Regions from separate parts of the Conexibacter sp. W3-3-2 genome, predicted to be linked through region 2. Evidence: riboswitches for the same ligand, from Rfam matches in the RefSeq annotation. Region 2 holds a riboswitch; the other holds the start of a gene.

Region 1 (6,936 bases), 2.4 Mb from region 2:
CGTACTTCGAGTTCGTGCCGGAGTAGCCGAGGACGTTCTCGTAGCCCTCGACGTGGCTGATCAGCGACGGCTTGGGCTTCTCCTGGAACGGGGTCTGCCCGATGTAGAAGGCGGAGTCGCCGTGGCCGTAGCCCTTGAGTAGGTCATGCGGCCGCCGATGCAGTTGAACGCGTAGAGGCCGTAGGCGCGGTTGAAGCCGGCGATCAGGCGGTCCATCACGTAGCCGTCGCAGTTGCGGACGAAGAAGCCGTTGGCCGGGAAGTTCTGCGCGGTCATGTTGCGCATCTCGACGTTGTCGGCGCCGTCGACGAAGATGCCGTTCTGGGCGGGGTTGCCGTCGGGGCGCTTGGCGCCCTTGCCCTCGAGGACGACCTCCTCGGGCTTCGTGCCGAGGCCGATGATCTTCAGGTTGTCCTTGGTGTCCTTGACGTCGACACCCTCGGTGTAGGTGCCCGGCTTGATCTTCACCGTGGCGCCCGCGGGGGCGGCGTCGACGGCCTTCTGGATCGAGCTGAACGGGCAACCGCGGCGGCAGACGGTGAAGTTCGTGACCTTCTTGGTCGCCTTCTTCTTCGTCGCCTTCTTCTTGGCCGGCTTCTTCGTGGCGGCCGACGAGGCCGTCGGACCGGCGGCGGTGGCGGCGGCGACGGGCCCGACGGGCACGATCGCCAGCGCGGCCAGCGCGGCGGTCAGGGTGATGCGCTTCATGTGGTGTGGCTCCCTGGTGCGATGAACGCGGTGAACGGTCGCGTACAGTAGTGGAAAGCTGGACGTCTGTCCAAGGTTTCTGTCCTACGATTCGACCGTGTTCGTGCTGCAACGTCGCGCCCTGCTCGTTCTTGCGCTCCCGGCCCTCGTCGCGGCGGGCTGCGGGGACGACGAACCGACCCCGGCGGGCACCACGGTCGACGTGGTCTTCGCGGCCGACGGCCTGCAGGTCACGCCGACGACCGTGCCCTCCGGCGAGGACGTGACCCTGCGCGTCTCCGCGCAGGACGGCCGCCCGCACGGCGTGACGCTCGACGGCGCCCCCACCACGGTGCGCGTGGTCGTGAAGCCCGGCGAGACCCGCCAGACGCCCGCCGGCGAGCTGCCCGACGGCACCTACCGCGTCGCGCCCGACGGCGCGACCGAGCCGGTGCCCGTGACCGTCGGGCCCTGAGCGACCGCCGCGACCGAGCGGCGCGGTGACGGATCTCCCCCTCCGGGACACGGACGCGACCGTACCGGCGTCACGCGTCGCGTGCGCGAGGCATACTGCCCACCGTGTCGTCCATCCGTCGCGTCCCGATCGTCGCGCTCGCCTGCGCCGTCGCCCTCGGCGCCGCCGGCTGCGGCGCCTCGGAGAAGCCGGAGCGCATCGCCCGGTTCACGATCGAGGCGCCCGAGCTCTCCCCGATCAGCCTGCCGACCTCGAGCCCGAGCGACGCCCCGGACGCGCCCGCACCCGCGTCGGCGACCGGGACGACCGCGGCGCCGCGCGGGGACGGCGGCAGCGACGGCACGCGCGTCGCCGAGGGCGCCCCGACCGACGCGGAGATCGCCGCCGAGCTGCGCCAGGCGTTCAAGACGCCCGAGGGCGAGCTGGCCGACCCGGACCGCAGCATCGTCGACACCGCGACCCTCGCCTCCGGCGGCATCGCGACCGTGCCGCCGAGCGCCCCGCCGGAGGTCGCCGCGATCATCCGCGCGGCCAACCAGGTCGCCACCAAGCCGTACATCTACGGCGGCGGGCACGGCCGGCTCGCCGGCGAGACCTGGGTCGACAGCGGCTACGACTGCTCCGGCTCGATCTCGTTCGCGTTCGCGTCCGCCGGGCTGATCGACGCCCCGATGGTCAGCGGCGCACTCGCGAAGTGGGGCAAGCCGGGCCCGGGCAAGTGGATCACGATCTACGCCAACGGCGAGCACGCCTGGATGACCGTCGGCGGCCTGCGGTTCGACACCAGCGGCCTGCGCGAGCGCGGCTCCCGCTGGCAGACCGCCAGCCGCAGCACCGCCGGATTCACCGTCCGGCACCCGCCCGGCCTGTAGAGGTCCCCATCGGGCATCCGCCGGGCCGCGCGCCAACGCGCTGAAGTTCGGGCCCTCCCGTGCCGATAGCGCGGGACGATGGCGCTCGCTCCCACACGTCCCGACGGCTTCGAGACCCCCGGACGCTCCCGGCCGGACCGGCCCCCGCGCCGCTGGCGCGCAGCCTCCGACGAGTTCCTCGTCCGGGCCGCCGCCCGCGGCCACGAGGGCGCGCTCGCCGCCATCCACGACCGCTACCGCGCGCCGCTGGAGCGGTACTGCCGCACGATCGTGCTGCAGCACCACGACGCCGAGGACGCCGCCCAGTCCGCGCTGGCGGCCGCGCTGCGCGCCCTCGCCGACGGGCGCGCCCGCCCGCACGCCCTGCGCGCCTGGCTCTACCGGATCGCCCACCGCGAGGCGCTCGCCGTCCTGCGCCGGCGCCCGCCGGCCACCGCGGGGGACGACACGGTCCTCGCGCTGCTGCCGTCGCCGCGGCCCGACCGCGTCGACACGCGCGCCGACCTCGCCGAGCTGCTCGGCGACCTGCGCGCCCTGCCCGAGCGCAGCCGCAGCGCCCTGGTGCTGCACGAGCTCGCCGGGCTGTCGTTCGACGAGATCGGCGAGACGCTCGACATCTCCTCCGCCGCCGCGCGGCAGGCCGCCTACGAGGCCCGCACGAAGCTGCGCGCCGGGCGTGCCGAGCTCGCCGCGCTGTTCCCGCTCGGGCCCGCGCTCGCGCTGGCGGGCAGCGCCGCGGGCGCCGGGGCGGCGGGCGCCGCCGGGGCGGCGACGGCCACGGGCGGGGCCGGCGCCGCCGGCCTGCTCGGCGGGATCTTCGGCGGGGCGGGCGTCGCGGCGAAGTGCGCCGCCGTCTGCGCGACCATCGGCGTCGTCGGCGCCGGGTCCTACTCCGTCACGCACCCGCCCGCCCCCGAGCGCGACCGCGACCGCCCCGCCGTCGTCGAGCGCGCCGAGTCCCGGCCCGCCGCGGACGACCGGGCCGCTGCGAGCCCGGACCCCGATCCGGTGGCCGCCGCTCGCGAGGCCGACGCCGCGCAGCGCGCCGCGGCACAGCGCCGCGCCGACGCGCGCGCCGCGCGCCGCGAGCGCGCCCGCCGCGCCGCCGCCCGCGACGCCCGCGCCCAGGCCCGCGCCCGGACGCTCGAGCAGGCCCGTGACGACCGCCACCGGCAGGCCGCGAGCACTCCCGCCACCCCGGCGGCGGCACCCGAGCCCGAGCCCGACGTCAGCGGCGTCGACGTCGAGGAGAGCCCGACGGGCGGGGCGGCCGATCCCGCCGCCACGGCGACGACCCCCGCTCCCGCGACCACGGCGGCGACCGCCCCGGGGAACGCGGTCGGCTCCGGTGAGGTCACCGGCGAGGCCAGCGAGGACGTCGTCGCCATCACCGTCGAGTAACGCCGACGCGCCACCTTCGCGGCGGGGCCTGACATTCGCCCCGCCACCCCCCTCTGCAGTGGTGAGGCACATCACGCGCCTCGGTCCAAGGCACACCCGTCGTGAGACGGGGTCGCAAAACCAGGGGCCTCCGCCCGGAGGTCGCCCAGTCGCCCGAGAAGGAGCACCCAGATGACCCGCATGTCCCGCCTCGCCGCCACGGCCCTCGCCGCCGTCGCGATCGTCCCGGCGACCGCCCAGGTCGCCAACGCCGACGTCAAGGCCACCGCCAGCGCGAGCGCCACGATCGACGTCGCCAGCCACCTCAAGAAGGCCAGCACCGCCACCGCGAAGCTGTCCGCCCACATCGAGGCCGGCCGCGACGGCGCCGCGCTCAAGGTCCTCAAGGTCGTCCGCCGCGAGACCACCACCGCCGCCCGCGACGCCCGCCGCCTCGCCCTGCGCGTCACCGGTGATGCGTCGGCCGAGCGCGCGATCTGGGCCCTCACCGCCGCCGGTGCCGCCCAGTCGCAGGCCGCCGGCGCCTACGTCGACCTGCTCGTCGACACCGACGGACGCCTCCAGCTCTCCCTCGCCGGCGCGCTGCCGTCGAGCGTCGCCAGCCGCGACGCGGTCGTCCAGTCGCTGACGACCCTCCTCGACAAGCTCAAGGACCCGGAGCTCCAGGCGCTCGCGTCCCAGGCGCTCGCCGCGCTCGCCGCGCAGACCCCGTCGACGCTCGACGAGCTCGCCGACATCCCGGTCGACCAGATGCCCGTCCGCGTCGCGAACATCGTCAAGACGGTCATGGACACGACCACCCAGGCGATCGACCTGCTCACGCAGCGCATGTCCGCGCTGATCCCGACGCTGCCGACCGCGGCGCAGGCCCCGATGACCCAGGCGCTCGCCTCCGTCGGCCAGATCCTGAAGACCGTCACCGACGGCGTGGCGCAGATGTCCACGAGCATCGCCGGCTCGATCCAGCAGATCATCACCGCGCTGAAGCCGGCCGCGGCGGCCGCCCCGAACGCCGGCGGCGAGATCGACGCGGACGTCGAGACCGCTGCGCAGCTCGACGGCTCGGTCAACGTCTCGATGCCGAGCCTCGGCAGCCTGATCCCGAACCTCAGCGGCGTCGTCCCGGGCTTCGGGAGCTTCATCAACAACCTGCTGGGCAACCTGCCGTTCGTCGGCGCGCTGCTCGGCGGCCGCTAGGACCCGGCGGCACCGTCACGGCCCGGTCGCGCCCCGCGCGACCGGGCCGTCGTCGTTCGCGGGCGCCCTCAGCGGATGCGGAACGACCGGATCGCGCCCTCGACGTTGCAGTCGCTCTGCGCGGCGCAGTCGATCCGGTAGGCCTGCCAGTAGTAGCGGCCCGGCTTGTTGAGGAAGTAGTCCTCCAGGGCGCTGTAGGTCTCGGTCTTCTTCGAGAACGTCGAGCCCTTCTTCCCCATCTTGCGGAAGTAGAGGTCGTCCTTGGCGGCGAGCGTGCCGTCCTTGCCCTTCTTCTTGGACTTGGAGACCTTCAGGAAGACGGCGCCCTGCCCCCGCGAGCGGACCTTGAAGGTGAACGCCTTCCCGGCGGTGAGGCTCTTGCCGTTGGACGGGGCCAGCGGCGTCGGCCCGCCGGTGGCGGCGGTCGCGGACGTCCCGGTCGCCACGAGGGCGGTCGCGGCGGCCACGGCGAGGATGCGTGCGGGGCGGCTCATGGTGAGAACCGTAACCCTCAGGCGACCCGTTCGATGCGCACGTCGCGCGCGCCGCGCAGGCGCGCGAGCGCGTTGAGCGCCTCCTGCGCCGCGCCCCGGGCGCCGCGATCCTCCAGGTGGAGCGTGTGGACCCGCAGCACCCCGCTCTCGCGGTCGTGGGCGGCGTCGGCGCGGGCGACGAGCCGCTCGCCGTCGAGGATCGGCAGCACGTAGTAGCCCCAGCGGCGCTTCGGGGGCGGCACGTAGATCTCCAGCCGGTGGTCGAAGCCGAACAGCGTCGCGGTGCGCGCGCGGTCGCAGAGGACGTTGTCGAACGGGGAGAGCGCCAGCCGGCGCGTGCCGGGCTCGAGGGCGGAGGCGGTCGCGAGATCCTCGCGACGCGCGTACCACGGGCCGCGCAGCAGCTCGCCGTCGTCGCCGCGGACCGCCACCGCGGTGAGCGGACCGCGCGGCCCGCTCAGCGCGGCGAGCGTGCCGGGCAGGTCGTCGTAGCGGTTGCGGGTGAAGTGCGCGCGGACGTCGGGGCCGCGCGCGACGCCGAGCATGCCGACGGCACGCTCGACCGCCCGACGGGTGATGCGCGACGACGGGATCGGCGCGACGTCGGTCAGGTCGTCGGGCAGGCACCGCTCCAGCAGGTCCCAGCGCCGCGCGCTCGTCGCGGTCGGGGACGGGCCGCGGTCGGCGACCCCGACCTTCCCGGTCAGCCACAGCAGGTCGAGCATCCGCGCCACCGTCTGGCGGCCGGAGACCTCGTCGGTCCAGTGCCCGTGACGCCACGGCGCCGCCGAGCGGTCCTCGAGCGCCGCGGCCGGCAGCGGGCCCGCCTGCCGCAGCGTCCGGACCACGGAGCGGGCGAACGCGGCGTTCTCGGCGAGGAAGGCGCGGGCGCGCGCGGCGCGCGGCGAGGACTGCGCCAGCCACCGGCGCATGCGGTGACGGTGGAACGGCAGGTCCCCGGTCCAGCACAGCGACGCCTCGTGGCACCAGTACTCGAAGAGCGCGCGCCGCCCGTACGCCGCCTCGTGCAGCGCCGCCTCGTCGATCGCCCCGAGCCGCGCGTGGAGCACGAGCAGCGGCGAGCGCGCGACGGTCGAGACCGGGTCCAGCTGCAGGCACCCGATGCGCTGCACCACGCGGGCGATCCGCGCGGCGCCGTCCCCGTCCCGCGGGCCCCAGCCTGCGGGGGTCTGCGCCCCCAGACCCTGGGCGTGCAGCGCCATCCGCCGGGCGAGGGCGGCGGGGATCTCGGGGATCTGCGCCATGATGCCCCCATCGTGCCCGACCCGCCCGACGCCCAGACCCGTCCCTCCGAGGCGCCGCCCTCCGCACTCGCCGACGCGATCGGCGGGCCGCTCGGCATCGCCGAGTCGGCGCTGCCCGCCGCCGCGTTCGTCGCGGCGTCGACCGCGTCGGGCGGGGACACGACGCTCGCGGCGATCGTCGCCGTCGCGCTCGCGCTCGTCCTCGCGCTCGCCCGGATCGTGCGCGGGCAGACCGTCCAGTACGCGCTCAGCGGCCTGATCGGCGTCGGGTTCGCGGCGTTCATCGCGGCGCGCACCGGCAAGGCGGAGAACTTCTTCCTCCCGGGCCTGCTCGCCAACGCGGGCTACGCGGCCGCGTTCGCGGTGTCGATCACGCTCCGCCGCCCGCTCGCGGGCTACGTCGCCGTGGCGGTCGCGGGCGGCAACCCGCTCGCCGCCTGGCGGGAGGACCCCGCGTACCTGCGCGTCGCGACGCGCGCCTCCTGGGTGTTCGTCGGCGTGTTCGTCGGCCGGCTCGCGGTACAGCTGCCGCTGTACCTCGCCGA
Region 2 (6,936 bases):
CGCGGGATGCCGGCCCGCGCCCTGACGATCACCGCCGTGCTGGCGGTGGTCGCGCTGACGCTGCGCGCCGCGATCGGCATGGAGCCGGGCCTGGACTACTTCACCGACGCGAGCCAGGCGATCGACCTGCTCGCCGCCGGGAACGTCTCCGGCTTCCTGCAGATCCAGCCGCTGATGGGCAGCTTCTCGCTGATCGTGCGCGCCCCGTTCGTGCGACTCGTGCTCTACGAGGACCTCGACGTCGTCTACTACGTCGGGGCTCTGCCCTTGCTGGCCGGCGGGATCGTGCTCGGCCTGGCGCTGCGCCGGCACCTCGAGCGGGTCGGCCAGGGGCCCGCGGTGCAGTGGCTCGTGGCCGCGCTGGCGATCCTCAACCCGCTGACGTTCCGGGCACTGCACTGGGGGCACCCGGAGGAGATCCTCGCCGGGGCGCTGTGCGTCGGGGCGGTGCTCGCCGCGCTGTGGGACCGGCGGATCCTGTCCGCGGCGCTGCTCGGCCTGGCGCTGGCCACCAAGCAGTGGGCGCTGCTGGCGGTCCTGCCGGTGCTGATCGCCACGCCGTCGCGGCGGCTGGGGGTCCTGCTCGTCGCCGGGGTGATCGCGGCGGCGCTGACGCTCCCGGGGATCCTGTCGAGCCCGCAGGCGTTCTCGTCGGTGAGCCAGAACGCGGCGCTGCAGACCGGCAGTGACGGCGTCGCGACCCCCTACAACGTGTTCTGGCCGCTGGGCTCGCGCGAGCCGACCCCGCAGGGCGACCGCTACTTCGTGCCGATCTGGGCGTCGACGATCTCGCACCCGCTGATCGTGCTCGTCGCGCTGCCGCTGTCGCTGCTGCTGTGGCGCCGGCCCGACCGCCGTCGCGACGACGCGCTGCTGCTGCTCGCGCTGCTGTTCTCGCTGCGCTGCGTGCTGGACACCTGGAACATCGACTACTACGCGGTGCCGTTCGTGCTCGCGCTGCTGTCCTGGGAGGCGGTCCGCCGGCCGGGGGTGCCGCGCCTGACGATCGCGGCGATCCTGCTGCTGTCGGTCTCCTACTGGGGCGAGCACGTCCGCTTCTACGGGCAGACGCTCGAGGACGCGCCGTGGCTGTTCGCGCTCTACATGGCGTGGGTGCTGCCGCTGACCGCCTGGCTGGCGCGCACGCTGTACCGGCCGCGGACGTGACACGGGGGCGGGCCCGAAGGCCCGCCCCGTGGAGCGACTCGGTCCTGCCGGGGGTGGGGCTACCAGCCGCCGGTGCTGTTGCAGCCGCCCTCGCCGGAGGTGTTGCAGGTGCGGGCGAAGACGCCGATGCCCGTCTTGGTGATCGTGAACGAGCGACCGTTGGAGGTCTTCGTGACGACGTAGGTCTCGGGGGTGCCGTCGTTGGAGCCGGTGACGGTGACGCCGGTGGGCAGCCCCTCGGGGTTGTCGCAGTTGTTCGGCGCCTCGGTGAGGCAGGACTCGACCATCGTCACGGCGTTGCGGACGTCGGACTTCGTCGAGGCGTCCTGACCCTTCTTCTGCTGACCGAGGAACGTCGGCAGCGCGATCGCGGCGAGGATGCCGATGATCAGGATGACGACGAGGAGCTCGATGAGCGTGAAGCCACCCTCGTCGTTGCGGAGCTTGTGCAGCATGTGGAGTGATCCTCCTGGGATCGATGGACCTGTGGTTGTGCGCGCCAGTCCGCGGGTCTTGCCGGCGGGTCCATCGTGGCCCCGGTGGCGGCCCAGCGTCCTCGTCCCGTGCTGCTGGTCGAGGCCTGTGGCTTTGCGTCCCGCCCTCGCGAGCGGTTTGCCCTTGTCACCGTGGAACTGGCTCGCTGTCCGTATCGACGGCGCGGCGCCGCTCCTTGAGCCCAGAACTGGGTATGGACGGGTGTTCTAGTCACATCGCCGAGGCCGGCGTGCCCGTCCGGCCCCGGAACGCCGACGGGGCGGGCCCGAAGGCCCGCCCCGTGGGACGACGTCGATGTCGGATGCGGTGCGGTGCTACCAGCCGCCGGTGCTGTTGCAGCCGCCCTGGCCCGAGGTGTTGCAGGTGCGGGCGAACACGCCGATGCCCGTCTTGGTGATCGTGAACGAGCGACCGTTCGCGGACTTCGTGACGACGTAGGTCTCGGGGGTGCCGTCGTTGGAGCCGGTGACCGTGACGCCGGTGGGCAGCCCCTCGGGGTTGTCGCAGTTGTTCGGCGCCTCGGTGAGGCAGGACTCGACCATCGTCACGGCGTTGCGGACGTCGGACTTCGTCGAGGCGTCCTGACCCTTCTTCTGCTGACCGAGGAACGTCGGCAGCGCGATCGCGGCGAGGATGCCGATGATCAGGATGACGACGAGGAGCTCGATGAGCGTGAAGCCACCCTCGTCGTTGCGGAGCTTGTGCAGCATGTGGAGTGATCCTCCTGGGATCGATGGACCTGTGGGTTGCCCTGCGTGCCAGCTCCGCGGGTCGATGCCGAGGGGCCCAAAGGTCCCGGTGGCGGCCCAGCGTCCTCGCTTGCGGTCGAGGCCTGTGGCTTTGCGTCCCGCCCTCACGAGCGGTTTGCCCTTGTCACCGTGGGTCTGACGAGGCTCGTATCGACCGGCCGTGCGTCGAGCTTGAGCCCAGAACTGGGTATGGACGTTCGTCCTAGTGCGCGGACCCGATCGTCGGCGGACATCTGCGACCATCGGGGCGTGCTCGCGCGTCGGCTGCTGCTGCTCCTCTCGATCCTGCTGCTGACCGCCGCGCTGAGCAGCGCGCTGACGGCCTCCTCGCGCGACGACGGCGACGACGCGCCGCCGCTGCGGCTGACGCCCCCGACCTCCCCGGACGACCGGGTCACCGCGAACCTCCCCGCCGAGCGGGCCGTCCGCGCGCGCGTCGGGGACGTCGTGGTGCTGCGCGTGCGCTCCGCCGACGCCGACCGGGCCGAGATCCGCGGGCTCGGCGTCGACGTGGCCGTCGGCTCCGGCCTCGACGGGGAGCTGCTGCTCGTCGCCGACCGGCCCGGCCGGTTCCCCGTGACGCTGCGCTACAGCGGCCGCGAGATCGGGACGCTGGCGGTCGCCGACCGGTGAGCGGGGCCACCCCCGACGTCGTGCGCCCGGCGGCGCGCGACGCCGCCCTGGACGGGCTGCGCGGGATCGCCGCCGGCTCGGTGCTCGTCTACCACGCGTGGCTGTACAAGGCCGGGACCGACCCGATGTCCTCGCGGCGCGCCGGGTTCGTCGACGGGGCGCTGCACGAGCTGCGCCTCGGCCTCGTGCTGTTCTTCGTGGTCAGCGGCTTCCTCCTGTTCTCGCCCTGGGTGCGCGCCGCGCTGGAGGGACATCCCGCGCCCCGGCTGCGCGCGTACGCGATCCGCCGCGTCGGACGGATCGTGCCCGCGTACTACCTGGCGATCCTCGGCTCGATCGTCCTGCTGTGGCCGCACGACGGCTCCCCCGGGGGTGCGCCTGCCGCCCGCCGAGGACCTCTGGCTGTTCGCGGTCTTCGGGCAGAACCTGCAGTCCTCGACGCTCCTGAAGCTCGACCCGCCGATGTGGACGCTCGCCGTCGAGGCGACGTTCTACGCGGTGCTGCCGCTCCTCGGGTGGCTCGCGCTGCGCCGGCTGACGGGGCTGTCGCCGCGCGCCGTGCTGCTGGCGGTGTGCGGCCTGTTCTTCGCGGTCGGCGTCGCGTTCAACGCCTGGCTGGTGGCGAACCCCGACCTCGACGCCTACGTGCTGTCCAAGCAGCTGCCGGCGTTCGCGACGTACTTCGCGCTCGGGATGGCGGTCGCCGTCCTCGCCCACGGCCGGACCGTCGGGCCGCGCGCCCGGGCGGTCCTCCTCCTGGCCGGCAGCGCCGCCGTCGTGATCGGGGCCTGGTGGGCCGCCGACTTCGGCCGGCTCGACGACCGCCGCCAGTGGCGGGACACCGGTGCCGCCGCCGGGTTCGCGCTCGTCCTGCTCGCCACGTGGTGCGCCGCCTCGCGCGCCCGGCTGCTCGCATGGGCGCCGCTCAGCGCGCTGGGCCGGCTCTCCTACGGCGTGTACCTCTGGCACGTGCCGCTGATGGTGTGGCTGCGGTCGGTCGGGCTGCTGCCGAGCTCGACCCTCGGCGCCACCGTCGTCGCGCTGCTGCCCACGCTGCTGGTCGCCGCGGCGAGCTGGCGCTGGGTCGAGCTGCCCGCGCAGCGCTTGGCGCGCGCCGCGTCGGCGCGCTGAGCGTCAGCCCGCGGCCGCCTGCTCCTCGGCGGCGCGCCGCGCGGCCTGCGCGTCGTGCTCCGGGATCTGCACGCCGGTCCCCTCGCACCAGGGGCAGACGACCTCGTGCGGGCTGCCCCCGAAGTTCGAGATCAGCTTCCCGGTCCCCCGGCAGGGGGAGCACGGGACGGGCTCGGGCGCTGCGGCCTGGTCGCTCACAGGTCGGCAGGCTAGCGGGCGCGGCGCCTCGTCCGTTCGTCCAGTTGGCCTCCCCCACTTGTGGTGAACGGCGAACGCGCCGATATCCCTGGTGTGCGGGACCGGATCACACACGCGCGACGGGACGAGACCGGCTTCACCCTGGTGGAGGTGCTGGTCGCCGCGACCCTGCTCATCGGCGGGCTGCTCGCGACCCTGACGCTGCTCGACAGCGGCAACCGCACGACCGCCACCTCCAAGCAGCGCGACGTCGCCAACGCCCTCGCCCAGGAGATGATCGAGCGGGCGACCGGCGGCCGGAACTCCCTGGCCCGCAACGACATGACGGACATCGACCGGCTCGCCGCCACCCCCGGTCCGGCGGACCGCCTGCGGGTCGCGCTGGACCCCGACGGGGACGCCGCCAGCACCGGCGTGACGCCGGCGACGCCGACCGCCGCGGGCGCCGCGCCGCTCAGCACGCCGCAGTCCTGGACGCTGCGCCGGCGCGGCACGACCTACACCGTCTCCTACCGTGCCTGCACCCTCTCCGACGCGTACCAGAACGTGTCCATCGCGGGCCCGTTCGACTGCCTGCGACCCGCCACCGGATCCGGGGGCTCGGGGACCGGGACGGCGGGCAGCTGCTCGCTCGAGCTGCTGCAGCCGCAGCAGCTCAATCCGATGGACCCCGGCACCCTGACGGCGCGGCTGCAGCTGCTCGGCATCACGGGCCTGAACGCGTGCGTCGGCGCCCTGCTCCCCGACCTCAGCACCGCGCTGTGCTCGGCGGTCGGGTCCAGCAACCTCGTCAACACCGTCTACAACGGGCTGCTCGGGGCCGGTGGCGGGGTCACCGGGCTGCTCGACGTGCTCGGCAGCGGCGCGAGCGTCGGCCTCTGCCCGCCCACGCAGGTCGAGACCGCCCTGAGCGGCGCGCAGGCGTCGATCGCCACGACCACCCGGCTCGCGGTCACCGTCGCGTGGACCGGCTTCGACGGGCGGGCCCGCTCGATCTCCCAGACCGCGCTCGTGCGCCGGCCGGTGTCGTGATGCGCGCGCGACTGCGGGACGAGCGCGGACTCACCCTCGTCGAGCTGCTCGTCGGCATGACGCTCGGCATCCTCGTGCTCGGCGCCGTCCTCACCGGCTTCGAGCGGTTCGCCGGCGCGCAGCAGACCGCGAGCGAGGCGACCGCCGCCCAGGACACCGCCCGTGCCCAGGTCCGCGCGACCGTGGCCGAGCTGCGCGAGGCGCGGGTCGCCACCGGGCAGATCGGCCCGATCCCGGCCGGCTGGACGGTCACGCGCAGCGACCTCGTCTTCGCCACCTACGTGCCGTCCGGGGCCACGAGCGTCCCCGGCTGGGTGCGCTACTGCACGCTCACCAGCGGCACGACGTCCTCCCTGGTGCGGGCCAGCCGCGCCGGCGACACCTGGGTCGCCCCCGGAGCGTGCGCCGCGACCGGCGGCACCGGCGGATGGACCCACCAGGTCGTGCTGCGCGACCTGCTCCAGCAGCCCGGCCAGCTCTTCGACTACGCGTCCGACGCCTGCGTCGGCGCGACCTGCCTGCCGGCCGCCGCCGACGTGCGCGCCGTCGGGATCCGCGTCGCCGTCGCCCGCAGGGTCGGATCCACCGGGCTCGGCACCGTCGTGCGCGGCGCCGTCTCGTTCCGCAACCGTCCCGCCACGTGAAGCAGGAGTTCCCCGTGCCCGCTGCTCTCCCCCACCGCCTGCGCGACGAGTCCGGGATGGCGCTCGTCCCGGTCATCTCGCTGCTGGCCGTCATGGTCATGCTCGGCCTCGCGCTGCTGGCGCTCACCGACACGCAGACGCGCGAGGCGCGCGCCCAGCGCGGCGCCGACGCCGCCCAGGCGCTCGCCGAGGGCGTCGTGGCCGCCACCGCCGGGGCGCTGGCGAGCAACTCGACCGCCGCCGACTGGCCGACCTCGGGCAGCTGCCAGAACGTGACCGGCACGCTCGCCCAGACCACGACCGCGTCCGCTGCCACGCTCGAGGGCCGCATCACCACCGCGGTCCGCGACCGGTTCGCGTCGAGCTCCGCGGACTACGACGGTGCCGCGTTCGGCACCACCTGGCGGGTCAGCGTGTGCCCGGTCGCCGGGACCCTCGTCGGCGGCCGCATCGACCAGGACGGCGAGCGGCGGTGGGACGAGTCGTTCCTCACCCGGACCGTCCCCGCGCTGTCGGGCCGTCGCCCGGCGCAGGTCGCGCTGTGGGTGCGCGCGCAGGCACGCGTGGCCCGCACCGGCACCGGGACGCTGGCGCGCGCTCGCGCCGTCGCGACGAAGATCCGCCAGGGGGACCGCGCCGTTCTCCGTCCCGCTCGGCTACGCCGTCGGCACGGGCTCGTTCTCGACCGAGGCGACGACCTCGGTGAACAACATCGCCTCCGGACAGCTGCTCGGCTCGGTGCTCGGCACGAAGCCGCTGATCGCCCCGACGAGCTCGAAGATCGGCATCCGCTGCGGCCTGCTGAACACGCTGAACAACCCGAGCTCGGTGTGCCTCAGCGGCACGCTGTCCGGCGTGCAGGGCGCCACCAACGCCCTCGGGCTCTC

The links. Region 2 has a riboswitch for cyclic di-GMP ahead of GKE82_RS30325 (type IV pilin protein). Riboswitches for the same ligand answer to the same signal wherever they lie in the genome.
Region 1: another riboswitch for cyclic di-GMP. It lies ahead of GKE82_RS12870 (hypothetical protein); the one in region 2 lies ahead of GKE82_RS30325 (type IV pilin protein).

What each region holds. Positions count from the first base shown of each region.
Region 1 is NZ_WLYW01000001.1:2,647,054-2,653,989, forward strand. Features, by position in the region: gene GKE82_RS12845 (hypothetical protein) at 1-1, opposite strand, end outside; gene GKE82_RS12850 (pectinesterase family protein) at 61-708, opposite strand; gene GKE82_RS12855 (cupredoxin domain-containing protein) at 806-1,162, shown strand; gene GKE82_RS12860 (hypothetical protein) at 1,267-2,034, shown strand; gene GKE82_RS12865 (RNA polymerase sigma factor) at 2,113-3,435, shown strand; cyclic di-GMP riboswitch class I at 3,515-3,592, shown strand; gene GKE82_RS12870 (hypothetical protein) at 3,607-4,632, shown strand; gene GKE82_RS12875 (hypothetical protein) at 4,701-5,126, opposite strand; gene GKE82_RS12880 (DNA glycosylase AlkZ-like family protein) at 5,144-6,391, opposite strand; gene GKE82_RS12885 (DUF3159 domain-containing protein) at 6,404-6,936, shown strand, end outside.
Region 2 is NZ_WLYW01000001.1:269,408-276,343, reverse strand. Features, by position in the region: gene GKE82_RS01355 (glycosyltransferase 87 family protein) at 7-1,167, shown strand; gene GKE82_RS30330 (type IV pilin protein) at 1,227-1,622, opposite strand; cyclic di-GMP riboswitch class I at 1,706-1,794, opposite strand; gene GKE82_RS30325 (type IV pilin protein) at 1,977-2,372, opposite strand; cyclic di-GMP riboswitch class I at 2,460-2,541, opposite strand; gene GKE82_RS27680 (hypothetical protein) at 2,661-3,044, shown strand; partial or broken gene GKE82_RS31155 (acyltransferase family protein) at 3,041-3,400, shown strand; gene GKE82_RS01335 (acyltransferase) at 3,417-4,175, shown strand; gene GKE82_RS01330 (hypothetical protein) at 4,179-4,373, opposite strand; gene GKE82_RS01325 (hypothetical protein) at 4,524-5,405, shown strand; gene GKE82_RS01320 (PilW family protein) at 5,405-6,049, shown strand; gene GKE82_RS01315 (hypothetical protein) at 6,752-6,936, shown strand, end outside.